Regions from separate parts of the Rhizobium sp. CC-YZS058 genome, predicted to be linked through region 2. Evidence: riboswitches for the same ligand, from Rfam matches in the RefSeq annotation. Region 2 holds a riboswitch; the other holds the start of a gene.
The links. A riboswitch is a leader RNA that binds a small molecule or an ion and turns the genes downstream of it on or off. The one in region 2 is predicted to bind cobalamin.
Positions count from the first base shown of each region.

Region 1: linked by a shared signal. The riboswitch ahead of U8330_RS15395 (ABC transporter ATP-binding protein) and the one ahead of U8330_RS00665 (CbtB domain-containing protein) in region 2 are both predicted to bind cobalamin.

Region 1 is NZ_JAYESJ010000001.1:3,208,577-3,215,228, forward strand. Features, by position in the region: gene U8330_RS15385 (zinc-dependent alcohol dehydrogenase family protein) at 1-932, opposite strand, end outside; gene zigA (zinc metallochaperone GTPase ZigA) at 1,155-2,357, shown strand; cobalamin riboswitch at 2,420-2,631, shown strand; gene U8330_RS15395 (ABC transporter ATP-binding protein) at 2,831-3,643, shown strand; gene U8330_RS15400 (ABC transporter substrate-binding protein) at 3,640-4,596, shown strand; gene U8330_RS15405 (FecCD family ABC transporter permease) at 4,593-5,612, shown strand; gene U8330_RS15410 (AraC family transcriptional regulator) at 5,623-6,513, opposite strand; gene U8330_RS15415 (DUF2000 family protein) at 6,512-6,652, shown strand, end outside.
Region 2 is NZ_JAYESJ010000001.1:128,214-134,865, reverse strand. Features, by position in the region: gene U8330_RS00680 (DMT family transporter) at 1-144, shown strand, start outside; gene U8330_RS00675 ((2Fe-2S)-binding protein) at 270-1,037, shown strand; gene U8330_RS00670 (CbtA family protein) at 1,046-1,789, opposite strand; gene U8330_RS00665 (CbtB domain-containing protein) at 1,883-2,059, opposite strand; cobalamin riboswitch at 2,106-2,376, opposite strand; gene U8330_RS00660 (hypothetical protein) at 2,717-3,070, opposite strand; one part of gene U8330_RS00655 (IS3 family transposase) at 3,604-3,862, shown strand; one part of gene U8330_RS00655 (IS3 family transposase) at 3,862-4,742, shown strand; gene U8330_RS00650 (hypothetical protein) at 4,973-6,652, opposite strand, start outside.

The sequences.
Region 1 (6,652 bases), 3.1 Mb from region 2:
GCGATCTTGCCAGCCTCGATCATGGCCAGCATCGCCTCGTAGCGCCAGGCCTGCATGCCATGGCTGCCGTAGATTTCGAGCTCGTGCCCGATCACCTGCGCCATTGGAATTTGCGGCGTCGCGTGGGCGCCGAGCATGAGGCCCACCTGCACATGCCGGCCGCGCCGGCGCAGGTTGCTGATCGAATGGAAGCAGGTGGTGGGATGGCCGAGCGCATCGATGGAGACATGGGCGCCACCGCTGGTGATATCGCGGATGGCCGCCACCACGTCCGGCACGTGCGCCGCGTTGACCGTGGCCACCGCCCCGCAGCGCCTGGCGAAATCCAGCTTGTCGTCGACGATGTCGACGGCCACCACCTGCGCACCGAGCGCGGCGGCGATCATGACGGCAGAAAGGCCCACGCCGCCGCAGCCATGCACCGCCACCCAGTCGCCCGGCCTGGTGCGAGCCTGGTCCACCACCGCGCGGAACGAGGTGGCGAAGCGGCAGCCAAGGCTTGCCGCCGTGGCATCGTCGATCGTGTCCGGCAGCGCGACGAGATTGGTCTCGGCAAAATCGATCGCCACATAGTCGGCGAAAGAGCCCCAATGGGTAAAGCCCGGCTGGAACTGGCTGGGGCAGACCTGCTGGTTGCCGGAGCGGCACTCGCTGCACCGGCCGCAGCCGGAGACGAAGGGAACGGTGACTCGGTCGCCCGCCTTGAAGCGCGTGACCCGCCGCCCGGTGGCGACGATGCGGCCGGCAAATTCATGGCCCGGCACATGCGGCAGGCGGATATCCGGATCATGCCCCATCCAGCCATGCCAATCGCTGCGGCAAAGACCGGTCGCGCCGACGGCGATGACCACGCCCTCCTCGCTCGGCGTCGGATCGTCCACGGTGACGATTTCCGGAGATACCCCGAACTGCTCGTACAGCATGGCTTTCATGGCGCGCGCCTCCTCTCCTGATCGGTCACCACGGCGCGGTTCGCAGCCGCGGTCCTGTCTTCTGACAGATTTGCCGGCTCCTATTGAGGGCTGCGGGCGACCTCGGTTCGGCGGTCCTGCGACAGTGTGGACCAGAGAAGGGACTCGCGGCCTGTTGACAAACCCACCCCGTTCCATGCAAACGTAACGGTATAACATTTCACTTAATGCAGGAGCTGCTCCGTGAAGACGCTTCCCGTCACCGTGTTGTCCGGCTTTCTTGGCGCTGGCAAGACGACACTGCTCAATCACGTGCTCGCCAACCGCGAGGGTCTGCGCGTGGCGCTGATCGTCAACGACATGAGCGAGGTCAATATCGATGCCGCCCTGGTGCGCGATGGCGGCGCCAATCTTTCGCGGACCGAGGAACAGCTGGTCGAGATGACCAATGGCTGCATCTGCTGCACGCTGCGCGACGATCTTCTGCGCGAGGTGCGCCTGCTCGCCGAACAGGGCCGCTTCGATTATCTGCTGATCGAATCGACCGGCATCGCAGAGCCGCTGCCCGTGGCCACCACCTTCGACTTCCGCGACGAAGACGGGCGCAGCCTGTCCGATGTCGCGCGGCTGGATACGATGGTGACCGTGGTCGATGCCGCCAACCTGCTGCGCGACTATGCCTCGACGGACTTCCTGGCCGACCGGGGCGAGACAGCCGGCGATGGGGACGGACGGACCCTGGTGGATCTGCTGGTCGAACAGATCGAATTCGCCGATGTTGTGGTGCTGAACAAGGTCAGCAGTGCCAGCGCGCAAGAGCGTGCCGCCGCCCGCACGATCATTGCCGGGCTCAACCCGGATGCCCGGCTGATCGAGGCCGATTTCGGCCAGGTGCCGCTCGCTGAAATCCTCGGCACCGGCCGCTTCGACTTTGCCAAAGCGGAAACGCACCCGCTCTGGTTCAAGGAGCTGCACGGCTTCAAGGATCACGTGCCGGAAACCGAGGAATACGGGATCCGCTCTTTCGTCTACCGCGCCCGTCGCCCCTTCGATCCCCAACGTTTCCAAGCCTTCATCGATCGCAGCTGGCCGGGCGTGGTGCGCGCCAAGGGCTTTTTCTGGCTGGCCACCCGGCCGCAGCATGTGGGCGAGCTGAGCCAGGCCGGCGCCTTTGTCCGCACGGCCAAGCGCGGGCTCTGGTGGAGCGCGGTGCCCAAAACGCGCTGGCCGGACGATCCGGGCTTCCGCGCCATGATGGCCCCCTTTCTCGATCCGGTCTGGGGCGACCGCCGCCAGGAGATCGTCTTCATCGGCGCAGAGCCGATGGACGAGGCCTGGATCCGCCGCGCGCTGGATGACTGCCTGATCGAGGCCGACCGCTTCACCCCCGAACGCTGGCGCGCCCTGCCCGACCCCTTCCGCAGCTGGGACCAGCAGGCAGCCTGACCATGACCTCGCACCAGCAACCGGCAGTCGTGGCCGCGCGTCTTGACAGAGCTGCCATCGCGGCCCTAACTGCACGAGACGGTTCCCGAGGCCAAGCCGGAGGGATTAATAGGGAACACGGTGAGGACAACCCGAATGGGGCCGAAGCCGTGGCTGCCCCCGCAACTGTATGCGGTGAGGTTCTGCCGAACATGCCACTGGTCGCGAGACCGGGAAGGCCGGCATCGCCTTCGACCCGCAAGCCAGGAGACCTGCCGTCATCTGACGTAACAACCGAACGGGGTGTTTCGGGAAGCGTTGAGCCGTGGCTGCGCGCGATTGCGTGCCGGCCTGTCTCATCCTTCGCATCCCAAACGGACGAAGGATGACATGTGCCCTTATCTCTCCCGCTCCACCCCTCCGCGGCGTCTGCCCCGCCGACCGGCCATGCTTGCCCTGACGATGGCGAACCGGCCAGTTTTGGGGAGGCGTTCATGACCCCAGCATCCCGGCCGGCAATCCTGTCCGCCGAGGGCCTCGGCTATCGCGCCCCCTTTGGCCGCAGCCTGTTGCGCGACGTCACGCTGTCGATCGAACCGGGCGAGCGGCTGGCCATTGTCGGCCCGAACGGCGCCGGCAAGACGACGCTGCTGCACATGCTTTGCGGCATGCTGCGTCCGAGTAGCGGCGCCATCAGCCTGCTCGGCCAGCCGCTGGCCGCCCTGAAACCCGCGGAGCGCGCGCGGCGGATCGCCGTTGTCGGGCAGGCCGACCAGCCGGATCGGCGCATCGCGCTCGGCGATTATGTCGCGCTCGGCCGCATTCCCCATGGCGGCGCCATGCCGCGACGCGAGGAGCTGACCCTGATCGACGACGCGCTGGCGCGCTGCGGCCTTGCCGCACTGGCGCGGCGCGAGATGGGCTCGCTCTCCGGCGGCGAGCGCCAGCGGGCCCAGATCGCCCGTGCCATCGTGCAGCAGCCGCAACTCTTGTTTCTCGACGAGCCGACCAACCATCTCGATCCACAGGCGCGCGGCCTGCTGCTCGGCCTCGTCGCCGATCTCGGCCTGACGGTGATTGCCGTACTGCATGATCTCCATCTCGTCCCCGGCTTCGCCACCAAGGTGGCAATCATCAAGGACGGCACCCTGGTGACGAGCGGCCCGCCCCAGCAGGCTCTATCGCGCCACGCGGTGCGCGATGTGTTCGGCATTGATCTCCTGCGCCTGCCCCATCCGCATGAAGACCGCGAACTGACCATTTTCGACATCCCCTTCCCGCATGATCTCGGAGCCCGTCCCTCATGAAGCGCGTCTCTTTCGCTCTGCTCGCCACGCTCGCCAGCCTTGCCGCCGGCCCGGCGCTTGCCTATCCCGTCACCGTCGACAATTGCGGCACGCCGCTGACCTTCGACCACGCGCCGCAGCGCATGGTGGTGCAGGACATCAACATGTCGAAAATGGCCTTCGCGCTCGGGCTTCAGCCGCAGATGGTCGGCGTCGCCGGCATCTCCGGCTGGTACAAGCTGGATGACGCCTTCAAGGCGCAGCTGGGCGCGATCCCGGAGATCGCCCCGAAATATGCGACCATGGAAAACCTGCTTTCCGTCGATCCCGATCTTCTCTTCGCCGGCTGGTATTATGGCCTGAAGCCGGGCGGCGAGGTGACGCCGGATACGCTGAAGCCCTATGGCATCAAGACGCTGCTTCTCAGCGAGAGCTGCATCCATGTCGACAAGAACCGTCCGCCGGCCTCCATGGACCTGCTGTTCGGCGATATCGAGCGGCTGGGGACGATCTTCGACAAAGCGGCCGAGGCCAAGGCGCTGGTGGACGGTTGGAAGGCCGAGCTGGCGTCGATCGAGGCCAAGGTCGGCGCCAATCGCGACACGCGCGTCTTCCTCTATGATTCCGGCGAGGACAAGCCGTTTACCGCCGGCAAGTTCGCCATTCCTTCCGCGATGATCGCCGCAGCCGGCGGCCGCAACATCATGGACGACATGGAGACGAGCTGGGGCACGACCGACTGGGAAACCGTGGCGGCGCGCAACCCGCAATTCCTGGTGCTGCTGGATTACCAGACCGACAGCGGCTACCGGAAGCTGCTCGACTTCCTGAAGGCCCATCCAGCGATGAAGGAAACCGACGCGGTGAAGAACGAGCGCTTCGTGGCACTGCGCTACGAGCAGCTGACGCCGGGGCCGGACAATGTCGCCGCGATCGGCGCCATGGCCCGTGCCATGCATCCGGAAGCCTTCTGACCGTGCAGGCTCGCTTTTTCCTCGGCATCGGCGCGGCCGTTCTCGCGGTCGCGCTGCTTGCCTGTGCCTGCGTCGCCTATGGCTCCACGGTCATTCCGCTCCCCGACATCCTTGGCGCGATCGGCAAGCTGCTCGGGCTTGGCGATGGCGCGCCGATGACCCCGATCGACCGGATCGTCACCGACCTGCGCCTGCCGCGCGCCATACTGGCGATTGCGGTGGGGGCTGGGCTCGGCGTCATTGGCCTTCTGCTGCAGACCGTCACGCGCAACGATCTCGCCGATCCCTTTCTCTTCGGCCTGTCGGCGGGTGCTGCGGCGGGCGCGGTGGCGGTCATCACCCGCATCGGCGACAGGCTCGGCGTGCTGACCCTGCCGATCGCCGCCTTTTGCGGCGGCATGTGCGCCACCGCCGTGGTGCTGCTCCTTCTTCGCCGGGCGGCGGGCTATGGGCCGGAGCGGCTGGTTCTTGCCGGGCTCGCCGTCTCGTTCCTCTTCACCGCGCTTACCAATTACCTCGTCTTTTCCGGCGATCAGCGCGCCGCCCATTCGGTCCTGTTCTGGACCATGGGCGGGTTGGGCCTCGCCACTTGGCAGAACATCGGCATCGGCCTGTTCGGGGCTGCGCTGGCGCTTGTCTACGCGCTGCTGCGCCACCGGGCGCTGGATGCGCTTCTGGCGGGCGAGCAGACGGCCGAAAGCCTTGGCATCTCGGTGACCCGCCTGCGCAACACGACCTTTCTCGTCGCAAGCTTCGCCACGGCGCTGCTGGTTTCCATCGCCGGCGTCATCGGCTTCATCGGCTTGATGATTCCGCATGTGGCGCGCGCCTTTGCCGGTCCGCTGCATGCGCGGCTGGCCGTCGCCTCGGCCGTGATGGGAGCGGCGCTCCTGCTCGGCAGCGATCTCCTTGCCCGCACCCTGCTGCCGCCGCAGGAACTGCCCGTCGGCGTCGTGACGAGCTCAATCGGCGCCGCTTTCGTCATGGCGCTCATCCTCAAGCCGCGGCGGAGCTGACGGTCCCCGCTCAGCCGCGGTGCAGCCGCAGCCAGTGGCCGGGCGTCATGCCGAAGGCCTTGCGGAAATGCCGCGTCAGATGCGCCTGGTCGGCAAAGCCGGCTTCCGCGGCTGCAAGCGCCAGAGGTCGGCCGCCGCGCAGCGCGCGCCGCGCGAGATCCAGCCGCCGCATGATCTGGTAGCGGTGCGGGCTGGTGCCGGTCAACCGGCGGAACTGCCGGGCGAGATCATAGCGGTCGAGCCCGGTGGCCGCCTCCAGCGCCTCCGAGGACACCGTCTCAGTACACTGCTCCCGAAGCAGGGCGCAGGCGGCCAGCACTGCCGCCCGCGCCGGCGCCCCGACCGCCCGCCGCGGCGCGCGGGCCTGACGGGCAAGACCGGCGGCAATGCGGACCATGACGTCATCCATCATCAACGCGGCAGGCGCATGATCGAGGTCCGACAGAAGCTCGGACAGCGCCCCGGCCAGCGCGTCATCGCTGACGACCGGATCGGGTGCGAACGGCAGGGCGGACCGGTGCGCCTCCACCGCCCCGATCAGCGCCGGCGGCACATAGATCATCCGGTAGACGAGGCCGTCCTCCGTTCCGGCCGCGCCGTCGTGCAGCTCGTCCGGATGCAGCACGATCACCTGCCCCGGCTGGCTGAAGCGCGCGATGCCCCGATAGCGGAAGGTCTGCACGCCATGCAGCGTCAGGCCGAGCGCATAGGTATCGTGGCGATGCGGCGAGAAGCCGTTGCCGTGGAAGCGGGCCTCGATCCGCTCGAGCTCCTCCGGCCCCGGCGCCAGCCGCAAGCGATCACCGAAGCGCTGCGGTGTGCACGAACGTTCAAGACCGGAAGCGGCGACCCGCGCTAGCTGCGATCCCTCGTGAAGACCCAGACCGGAGTTTGCAGACATGTTCGACACCAAGATCGCGATCGTCCTGCGCGACGACCTTGCCATGTGGCAGAAGCTCAACGTCACCGCCTTTCTTGCCAGCGGGATCGTGGCAACGCATGCGGGGATCATCGGCGAAGCCTATCGGGATGCGGCGGCC
Region 2 (6,652 bases):
CCGTTGTGGGTGTGGCTCTTCTTCTCAGAAAGCGTTGAGACGAACACGATCATCGGCGGCAGTATCGTGCTAGCTGCGGTCGTATCGTACCTGGCACGAGCACGTCGTGACTATCAGTTGCTCGGGGCGGACCCTAGAGCCTGACCGCCACATCATCATTCGATGTGGTCATCTACTAGATGCCGTCGTCTGGAACGGTTGTCCACACTTGTCAGAGAGCGAGCGTCTCGGCACATACCCGTTTCTCGTGCGAATTGGATTGCATGCCCATGAGAAACTCCGAAATCGTTTCCCTGCTCGCGACGCATGTACCCTTCGTTCAAGTCGAGCTTGGCTCCGAAAGTGAGCCGTACCTTCCGTTCGAAGACGCCGCAGCCGACGAGCGGATCGTGGCATCCTTGCTTGGTCACCCTGACCGCTTCGAGGAGAGTCTCACTCCTAAAGCCAGAGGTGCTCATGCTGTGGCTATCCTTAGTTTTCAACTCGCAAAGGTTCTTGCAATCCTGGCTTTGGCGAACAAATGCGAACCGCCTTTGGACACCTACGTAGCATCGATCGAATGGCGTAACTGCAACAGCGCTGACGGGCCGCATATCAAACTTCATTTAGCCATGCTCATCCCAATCGTCGAACCCAGCAACGCTGCTCTGATACTGAACGGATGGATGCAACCGTTCGTATTCTCCATAGCGGAGACAACCGGCCTAGAACCGACCATGCAGTGGCGGCTTGTTGCGGACAGCGTCGCTTTGGCGTTTCAGCAGATGGGTGATGCCGTGGGGCGTGGGTATGAAGGTCGGAAGGCGGGGTTGGCCATCGTAAGGGACGAGCGGGCCCTGTTTCACTCGCTTGACACGGACTTCATCTGTATGAGCAGGTCAGGCAGCGAGCAAGACCGCTATTTTCTTCGGAGGGCAGGATGTTGTCTCGCTTACCAGGCTCCCGGCGGCACCGTATGCGATAACTGCGGGTTGTTTCCGACTGCCGTTCAGAGGAAAAGACTGGCGGCTTTCGTCGATGCGCTGCCGCCAGCGTAGTCGTTGCCCTAGGCTGCTTTGCCGTAGCGGACGTTAATCCAACCACTGACAAGGCCGAGCACCAGCCAGAAAGCCAGAGTCGTTCCGAGGGCTGCTACTGCGAACTCCGCCCCAAGAACAGCCGGCACTGGGCTAGCAATATCACTTGGCTGGGGCGCGCCCCAAAGGTGTGGTAGAACGATAAGCAGTAGACCACCAACCTGCAGGCCTGACTCTCGCCGAAGCGCCAACATGCCTAAACCTACGGCTGAGATGAACACAGTTGCGATCCACCAAATTTGGCGGGCCGTCAGATCCGCTGCAGGGAAGCCCGGCAGTTCGGGTGGTAGTCCTAGGGACGGCAGAAGATGGACTGCCAACCAGCCAAGCGATCCCCAGATCAAGCCGTTGGCAGCTGTCAAAGGGTGACCAATAACGACGCTAACGCCCGCCATCAGCAAGCCAAACCCAGCCCCAGCCACAAGGTTGGCAAGAAGGGTGCCAGAGAACCGATCAAGGCCAAACAGCGTTCCGCCGGCTTCTTCCTCAGCATTGTCACTGTGGGCGTGAGCCGGCGTCACGAGCAGATACTGCGCAAGGGCTTCGACAGGGTGTTGGAAGACAGCTGCATGGTCTTCATGAGGACCGGAAGCGCCTTCGTAAGTCTCAGCTTCCAGGATGAGCGGGACGAGCCGCAGTTGTTGCAGGCCAGTCATAAAGACGCCTGCTATAAGCCCGGCCACGAGTGCGACCAGTAGAGTTCTTACAATCATATTTTGATCCTCTGCCCTCTGCAGCGCAAGCCAAAGCGCGTCCGCCACTGCTGAGGTGGCGGGCTGGGTTATCGCTGAAGAGGGACGCTGTCGTTAGTGGCAGGGAAACCCGAAGGAATGGCGAACATCATGCGCTGTGTCGTGCAGCGTCGATGAATTGGCCAATCCTGCCGCGAAGATGAGGGCAGCGCCGAGAAATAGGGAGAATACGCCGGCGATAAGACGGTCGCTCAGCGGCAAAGCCGCAGCGTTGGAACGAGAATGAGCCATAACAACCTCCGTGATGGCGCGTACGGGGATGAACCCCGGTCGGAGCACGACGCTCCTATCGCTCGGCAGGTTTCCTGGCTCATGGCGTCGGGCGATATGCATTCGCCTTCGGAATACTCTCGTCTTCCCGCGTATCTGAGGCCTTCGCCGTTCCAACGCAGTGACTTTAGCCGGGGTGCCGGCTCGATAATTCCTCGCCACTCTACAGTCGCGGGGTCGGCCGTGATATGGGCGCCGAATATTGGTCCGCCCGTCACGTTCCCATTTACACCTCGAAGGCGTCTGCCTCTCTCGGTACCGATCGATGCCTAGACGTAGGCTCGCCCAGGACGTGTTGTCAATCCACAAGGCCTACTGATGCAGGATGCAACGCGGACGCTAGACTTGTTCGTGCTCTGACGTGCACCCAATCTCCCCACAATGATCTGATAGGGCCACGCGCGGTGCTGGCGGCCTACGCCAGTAATGCTTTGAGCATGGGGAATAGGACGATCCCATACACCAAGATGCTGACAATCGCGCCGAGGATGTAGCCAGCGCGATCAGCGGTTCTGTAGCTTGCGTCATTGGTCATGATGGTCTCCGGGTCGTGTCTGACAGGCTCTTCCAAGCGCCATCGGTAGTCAAGATGTGGGGCCGCTGCGTTTCGCGGTTGAGCTATGTAACGCTGTTCATCCTGGACAAATGCGACGCTGCTCCTACCAAAGCGGCATCTACGTATCTTTGAGCAGCTAGGGTTGGCAGCGGGAGCACCTGGCGGAGGGCAACACTTGAAGCTGCAAAACGACGACGGAAGGCGTCTAGCTCGCTCGTCGTGGTGAGGGAGTGAACTTCCCCAGCAAGAGCGCGGAACGCCTCAGCATGCGTCACCTTCAACGCTTGGAGCTCTTCGATCGATTTGGCGGGCCGGATCACATGATAGCCCTGAACCATGCCAAGTGCGGACGTTTCTTCCACCAGCTGGATCTCGATCGCAAACGCGTTCACAGCCTGCTTGAGTTCGTCCAGCATATCGAGAATCCTTGACACGAGGAGCTGCAGTTCGCATCCACGACTGTGGGTGTATGTCCCATACCGCGCAAAAGCTAGTGGCGGCCACGACTGAATCTATTGTGGTCAACCCTGCTGGATGAGGCCGCGTCGTCCCGTTCTTGTATTTCGGTCCTATATCGACAAAGCCGAGCCGCGGAAGGAGTAGGGCAAATCGCCATCGTCTTGTGCAACGAAAAGCGCGTGGCGCGCACTGGCCATTCTCATCTGCGCTGCCTGCCATACAGCGTTTTCGTTCACATCAGCCTGACCAAGCGAGCGTAGTTTTGCGAGAAGGATAAGGGCAGATGCCAGCTCGAAAGATATGGGAGTAACCACCGCGACAGTCTTGCGACGTGTCTCAAGGGTAGCCTCGTCCACGAGCTGATGGACCGCTTCCAGAGCTTGCGTGCATTGTGAGATACGATGATAGAGCTGGCTCGGGAAATCTGCACATCGGGGATGAGTGGAGTTTCTGCCTGACTTCGGCTTAGATGCCGGGAACAGGAGAGACCATGACGAGACGACTGCGCCGGAACCATAGCCCGGCTTTCAAGGCGAAGGTGGCACTTGCCGCCATCCGAGGTGAGCAGACGCTGGTGGAGTTGTCCCAGCAGTTCGATGTGCACGCCAACCAGATCAAGCAATGGAAAGACCAGCTCCTTGAGGGGGCGACGGGTGTGTTCGGCGATGAAACGAAGGCGGAGCCGTCGGGTCCGACCATCGATGTCAAAACGCTGCACGCGAAAATCGGCGAACTGACACTGGAGAACGATTTTTTATCCGGTGCGCTCGGCAAGGCGGGATTGCTGGGCGGAAAGAAATGATCGACCGCGAGCACAAGCTATCCGTCGTGCGCCAGGCGAAGCTTCTCGGCTTCAGCCGTGGCAGCGTCTACTATTCTCCACGTCCGGTGTCTGACGGCGATCTGGCCCTTATGCGCCGGATTGACGAACTGCATCTCGACTACCCCTTTGCCGGAAGTCGGATGTTGCAGGGGCTCTTGAGAGGAGAAGGTCTGGAGACCGGGCGACTACACGTCGCCACGCTGATGAAGAAGATGGGCATCGAGGCGATCTACCGCCGCCCGAACACCTCGAAACCGGCGCCAGGGCACAAGATTTATCCCTACCTCCTACGAAAGCTGGCAGTCACCCGGCCCAATCAGGTCTGGGCAATGGACCTGACCTACATCCCCATGGCGCGGGGATTTGTCTATCTGTGCGCCGTCGTGGACTGGTTCAGCCGGAAGGTCTTGTCATGGCGCTTGTCGATCACGATGGAAGCAGCCTTCTGCATCGAGGCGGTGGAGGAGGCACTTGCCCGTCATGGCAAGCCGGAAATCTTCAATACCGACCAGGGATCGCAGTTCACCTCCATCGACTTCACCGCCGTGCTGAAGAGGTCGCAGATCGCCGTCTCGATGGATGGCAAGGGTGCCTGGCGAGACAATGTCTTCGTCGAGCGGCTCTGGCGTTCGATCAAATACGAGGAAGTCTACCTCCATGCCTACAAGACTGTGTCCGAGGCACGCGCTGGCATCGGCCGATATCTGAACTTCTACAACACCAGACGCCCACATTCATCCCTTGGCCGGCAGACGCCGGATCAGGCCTACTTTAACGCGCTGGCACCGATGATGGTGGCGGCATAATCGAGGCGGAAATCCACTTAGCAAAACGCCCGAAACTGTTCAGACAAACCGAACCACCTCTTTCGGAACGCATTCTGTTACGGCTAAGGCTCCAACGAACTATAGCTCGCTGATGGTCCCGAAGGCATTGTGAAGATTAGTTGCTTAGGCTGTCGCCAACTCGAATGACGCAACTCCCTTGCGTCATCAGTCGCTGATTGAAGGGCTCGCACTTCACTGAGTTGGAATCTTCAGGCGACTATCTCGAAATCTAGCGCCGACAACGTCAGATTCTTACTCATCTGCGCAATCTGAACGGCGCTCGCTGCTCCGTTGCCGTCTTGATCGTACCATAGCGTACCAGACTTTTTGTCATAGACGATGCGGTCGTTCGCATCATGCGCTTTTGCGCCTGTCCAGAATGCTGAGGAAGCGAGGTCGCCAATTTTGCCGACTTTTTTGAATATGTCGTCGTCAAGCTGGATAGAGTCGCTACGGACAGTGAAATCCGTTATCTTATCAATGTTCGTTGAACCCAGCTTCGCATTGAAGACAAACGTGTCCTTTCCGCTGCCGCCGGTTAGAACATCAGAATTAAGACCACCAATCAGTCTGTCATTCCCCGCCCCTCCCAAAAGTTTATCGTTCCCCTTACCACCGGACAGCACGTCACTTTCAGAAGTGCCCCTGAGGACATCATTCTTTGATGAACCGCTAAGCGTCAGACCCGATTTGTCTTTCACAAGCACACTCAGGTCCTGCTGATCACTCTTCGCCCCATTGCTAGCGATGACCGTCACGTTGTAAATGTTATCTCGTCCGCCGTCGCGTGGCGTCTCGAAATCAGTTGTCCTTTTAAATGCGAGCACTCCAGTTACAGAATCGATTGTAAACAATGCCGCATCGTCACTGCTGGAAAGGGAAAAGCTAAGCTTACCTTGCTCTGCTCTAGCTTGAACCTTCGTCACGGAAGTTCCACCCTCCACTAGTCTGATGAGTGCAGTGGCACCGCCACCATTCGAGGTAATCACGGGTGCCACGTTGACGAACGTGTTCAGGTCGATTGTGCCATCAGAAAACGCGAGCTTTTCGATCGAAGAAAGGGTGTCGGTGCCATCTTCGGCGCGTTCGCCTATGCCGCGGACTGTCACACTACCATTCGCGTCCTGCGTCACGACGTAGTTAGCTTGGTTACCTAAATAGACCGCTGTGTCGATGCCGGCGCCACCTATCAATGTATCCGCTCCACCCGCCCCCTCTAGCCGGTCGTTGCCATCTGCGCCGTCCAGGAAATCCTTTCCCTCGCTACCGTACAGTGCGTTATCGAGACTGTTGCCGCGCGCCTTTCCTGCAGAAACACCCATAAGTATCAGATCTTCTACGTTTTCGAATATCTGAAATACGCCGGTCAAATCGTTTATGAAATCCTCGGTAAGGATTACCGTATCGACCCCCTCACCTGCGTACTCGATTGCGTTGTAGAGGCCTGTCAGCGGACCTCCGATCCCGCGGACCGTGCCTCGATCCAGAATGAAGGTGTCGTCGCCAGCTCCCCCGAAAACAAGACCACCCATGTATCCGCCATTGTTGCGGAAAATATCGTTGCCCGCGCCGAAGCGGACGTCGTCGGCGATAATGTGGTTGTTGATAATTATCTCTGCTGCACTGCTCCCTTCAAACGCATTGAGTTTGGTTGAAGAACCCGAGTTATTAAAACCTCCCCATTCCCCATCGTTCACCACAGTAGTCAGATTGCTGGTTCGGAACGTCCCATCCATCACCGTGACCTGGCCTAGTTGGCCGTTGTTAGCTATGCTCATTTCAACACTCATCTCGATTTTCGACATGAGGCCGAAATTTGAAACTAGATTCCCTGGGCCGCTAATGCGGATATCCTCGCGGTAATCAAGATTGGCGTAATTGCTTATGAA